Regions from separate parts of the Streptomyces sp. NPDC001902 genome, predicted to be linked through region 2. Evidence: riboswitches for the same ligand, from Rfam matches in the RefSeq annotation. Region 2 holds a riboswitch; the other holds the start of a gene.
The links. Region 2 has a riboswitch for cobalamin ahead of ACFYYN_RS04175 (ribonucleoside-diphosphate reductase subunit alpha). Riboswitches for the same ligand answer to the same signal wherever they lie in the genome.
Positions count from the first base shown of each region.

Region 1 (2,196 bases), on a different contig from region 2:
TCGTCGCCCCCGACTCCGACCCGCCGCTGTGGGTCATCGTGTCGGCCGGCATGGCGATCGCGCTCGGCACCTTCATCGGTGGCTGGCGGATCATCCGCACCATGGGCAAGGGCATCACCGACATCCAGCCGCCGCAGGGCTTCGCCGCCCAGACCGGCGCCGCCACCGTCATCCTCGCCTCCTCCCACCTCGGCTTCTCGCTCTCCACCACGCAGGTCTGCTCCGGCTCCGTCATGGGCGCCGGTGTCGGTCGCAAGGGCGGCGTCGTCCGGTGGAGCACCGCGGGCCGCATGTTCGCCGCGTGGGGGCTCACCCTTCCGGCCGCGGGTCTGGTCGCGGCGGGCGCCGCGCTCCTGGCCGACCAGGGGGACCTGGGCGTCACCGCGGTCGCCGTCCTGGCACTCGCCGCTTGCGTCGCGATCTGGATCGCCTCGCGCCGCAAGCCCGTCGACCACACCAACGTCAACGAGGCCCACGGCGACGCCGAGGAGCCGGGCGTCATCACCACGGCGATCGCCGCCGTGATCCCGCCGCCCGCCGGCCTCACGGCCGCCACCGTCGACGCCGACCCCGCCCAGGCCCCCGCCTGACGGCGGTGCCGCACCGGCCCCGGAAGGAACCAGCATCATGCACATCGACTGGGCTGCCCTCGGCTCCGTCTTCGGCGTCAGCCTCGCCGTGACCATCGGACTCGTCGGCCTGTTCACCCTCGGCATCGTGGGCCTGTCCAAGCAGGGCGCGGCCACCGGCGAGGCGGGCAGCGGCTCCGCCGCCGGCTCGACCGCGCTGGCCCGCAGCGGCGCGTACCTGTGCTTCGCGCTGTGCGCGGCAGCCGTCGCGTACGGGATCTTCCTGATCGTCGCCTGACCCGCGGGTCCCCGGGCCGCGTGCGCGCGGCCCGGTGTGAAGTTGACCTCAGCTCCCGGCTATCCCGCCGTGAGCTGGGGTTTCTTCTTTTCCACAGGCCGTCGCGGTGAGTTGACGGGCCGGAGCGGCGCGTGGTGGTATCGGAACCGCCAAACGGCGGCAGGAGAGGAAGTCCGGTGCGAATCCGGCGCGGTCCCGCCACTGTCACCGGGGAGCGGACCCCCGCCCATGGCCACGGTCCCGTGAGGGGCTGGAAGGCCGGGGGTGCCGCCGATCCGGGAGCCAGGAGACTCTCGTCGCCGGTCACGTCGAACCAGGGCGCGGACCCTGAGTGAGGACTCCTGTGATGCGCGGCCCCGGCCGTTCACCCGACACCGGCGTCGCGGCGCCGTGCGCGTTCGCCACCGGTGCCGCCCTCGGCTGGCTCGCCGACCTCGCCCTCGCCGACCCGCGCCGCGGTCACCCCGTGGCGGTGTTCGGCAGCGCCGCCGCCGGCCTGGAGCGTGCCCTGTGGCGCGACCACCGCGGCCGGGGTGCCCTCCACACGGTGCTGTGCGCGGGCGGCGCGGTGGCGGCCGCGGCCGGGCTCCAGCGTGCGGCACGCCGTTCCGGCCCCGCCTCCGTCGCCCTGACGGCGGCGGCGACCTGGGCCGTGCTCGGCGGGACCTCCCTGGTACGGGAGGCGCGCGCCATCGGCGCCGCCCTGTCCGCCGGGGACACCGAGGCGGCGCGCGGGCGGCTGCCCCATCTGTGCGGCCGCGACCCGCAGGCGCTGGACGAGGCCCAGTTGGCCCGGGCGGTCGTGGAGTCCGTCGCCGAGAACACCTCGGACGCCGTCGTGGGCGCCCTGGTGTGGGGCGCGCTGGGCGGCGTGCCCGGGCTGGTGGGCTTCCGGGCGGTCAACACCCTCGACGCGATGGTGGGCCACAAGTCCCCGCGGCACCGGCGGTTCGGCTGGACGGCGGCCCGGCTGGACGACGTGGCCGGCTACCCCGGCGCCCGGCTGACCGCCGCGCTCGCGATGCTGGCCGGGCCCGACCCCCGGGGGGCCTGGCGGGCCTGGCGCAGGGACGGCTCCCGGCATCCCAGCCCGAACGCGGGGCCGGTGGAGGCCTCGTTCGCAGGGGCGTTGGGCGTGCGCCTCGGGGGGACGCTTGCCTATGGCGGGCGGGTCGAGCACCGGCCCGTCCTGGGGGCGGGCAACCGGCCGGTGGAGGTACGGGATATCGAACGGGCGGCACGGTTGTCGCGACGGGTCGGCGCGCTGGCGCTGGCGGTCGCGGTGGGCGGGCGCCTGGCGTGGGGCGCGGTCGCCCGGAGGAGGAACGC
Region 1 covers NZ_JBIATA010000005.1:322,491-324,686, reverse strand. Annotated here, with positions in the region: gene ACFYYN_RS12365 (inorganic phosphate transporter) at 1-590, shown strand, start outside; gene ACFYYN_RS12360 (hypothetical protein) at 628-867, shown strand; cobalamin riboswitch at 1,034-1,159, shown strand; gene ACFYYN_RS12355 (cobalamin biosynthesis protein) at 1,214-2,196, shown strand, end outside.
Region 1: linked by a shared signal. The riboswitch ahead of ACFYYN_RS12355 (cobalamin biosynthesis protein) and the one ahead of ACFYYN_RS04175 (ribonucleoside-diphosphate reductase subunit alpha) in region 2 are both predicted to bind cobalamin.

Region 2 (2,196 bases):
GGGCGATGGCGTTGGCCACGTCGCTGCCCTGCTCCTTGCGGACCAGGTGCAGGCAGGCGTCGATCCCGGCGGCGGTGCCGGCCGAGGTGATCACCGGGTCCTCGTCCACGTACAGCACGTCGGGCTCGACGCGCACCCGGGGGTGACGCCGCGCCAGTTCCTCCGCGTGCCGCCAGTGGGCGGCGCAGCGGCGGCCGTCCAGCAGGCCGGCGGCGGCCAGCACGAAGACCCCCGAGCAGACGCTGAGCACCCGCGCCCCGCGCCCGACGGCGCGGTTCAGCGCCTCCAGCAGCTCCGGCGGGTACGACCGGCGCACGTAGGAGTCCCCGGCGGGCACCGCGACCAGGTCGGCCTCCTCCAGCCGTTCCAGCCCGTGCCGGGTGCCGATGGTGAACCCGGCGGGCGACGTCAGCGTCGGGCCCTCCGCGGACGCCACGGCGAAGTCGTACGCCGGCAGGCCGTCGTCCGACCTGTCGATTCCGAACACCTCGCAGACCACCCCGAGTTCGAAGGGATGGACACCGTCGAGCAGGACCACGGCCACGTTCTGCAGCATGCGTCCAGGATGACAGAGGGGCTGCGCGGGCGTGGCAGGATTTCGAGGTAGTGCGTCGGTCCTGCCACTCCCGGCGGGGTCGCACGAGGAGCACAGTCGAAGGCATGGAAACCTTCCTCGCCACCGTCACCGCACTGGTCTTCTTCCTGGCCCTGGCCCTCGCCGCCCTGACCGGGCACGTCCACGACTCCCGCGACGGCCATGACTGGCACCGGTGAGTCCGTCACTGTGTAACCGCACCGACACAACATCTGGTGGTGTCACGGGCGGGCGCCACTAGATGTATGCTCAACTCCGCTGTCGCCGCAGGGGAAGCCGGTGGGAATCCGGGACTGCCCCGCAACGGTGTGCGGGCGCCTGAAGGCGTGCCCGCGAGTCCGAGTACCTGCCGACGGCACCGTCCGGCGCGCCGTCCGGACGGTGAAGTGTCCGGGCCTCGCGGGTTGGGCCGGCGGACGCGCCGCGGCATGCCCTGGCCTGCCCTGCGTGCGCCCCGTCGCTCCTCCGCGTCGCCGCCGTACGAGGGAGAGAGCACACGTGACCATCGCGCCCGCCGCACCCGCCACCGCATCGGAACCTGCCTCAACCGGAGCCGATCTGCTGCGCGTCCTGACGGAACTGACCGCAGACCTCCCCGACACCGACCCCGGCCGGGTCGCCGCCGCCGCGCTGCGCGGCCGCAGCGCCACGGCGGACGAGGCGGAACTGCGCGGGCTGGCCACCGAGGCCGCCGCCGGGCTGATCGCGGAGGACCCGCAGTACTCGCGGCTCGCCGCCCGCCTGCTCACCCTCGCCGTCGCCGACGAGGCCGCGGGCGAGGGCGCCGTGTCGTTCTCCACGTCCATCGCGGTGGGCCACCGCGAGGGCCTGATCGCCGACGGCACCGCCGCCTTCGTCGCCGAGCACGCCGCGCGGCTGGACGCACTGGTCGACGGCGCGCTCGCCGACGGCGCGGACGACCGCTTCGGCTACTTCGGCCTGCGCACCCTGCACAGCCGCTACCTGCTGCGCCACCCGATCACCCGCCAGGTCATCGAGACCCCGCAGCACTTCATGCTCCGCGTCGCCTGCGGCCTGGCCGAGGACCGCACCGGCCGCTCGGTGGACGAGGTCGCCGCGCTCTACGGCCTGATGAGCCGGCTGGACTACCTGCCCAGCTCCCCCACGCTCTTCAACTCCGGTACCCGGCACCCGCAGATGTCCTCGTGCTACCTGCTGGACTCCCCGCTGGACGAGCTGGACTCGATCTACGGCCGCTACCATCAGGTCGCCCGGCTGTCGAAGCACGCCGGCGGCATCGGCCTGTCGTACTCCCGCATCCGCTCCCGCGGTTCCCTGATCCGCGGCACCAACGGCCACTCCAACGGCATCGTCCCGTTCCTGCGCACCCTCGACGCCTCCGTCGCCGCCGTGAACCAGGGCGGCCGCCGCAAGGGCGCGGCCTGCGTCTACCTGGAGACCTGGCACGCGGACATCGAGGAGTTCCTGGAGCTGCGCGACAACACCGGTGAGGAGGCGCGCCGCACCCACAACCTGAACCTGGCGCACTGGATCCCGGACGAGTTCATGCGCCGCGTCGACACCGACGGCACCTGGTCGCTGTTCTCCCCCGCCGACGTGCCCGAGCTGGTCGACCTGTG
Region 2 covers NZ_JBIATA010000002.1:200,029-202,224, forward strand. Annotated here, with positions in the region: gene ACFYYN_RS04170 (GlxA family transcriptional regulator) at 1-556, opposite strand, end outside; cobalamin riboswitch at 804-963, shown strand; gene ACFYYN_RS04175 (ribonucleoside-diphosphate reductase subunit alpha) at 1,094-2,196, shown strand, end outside.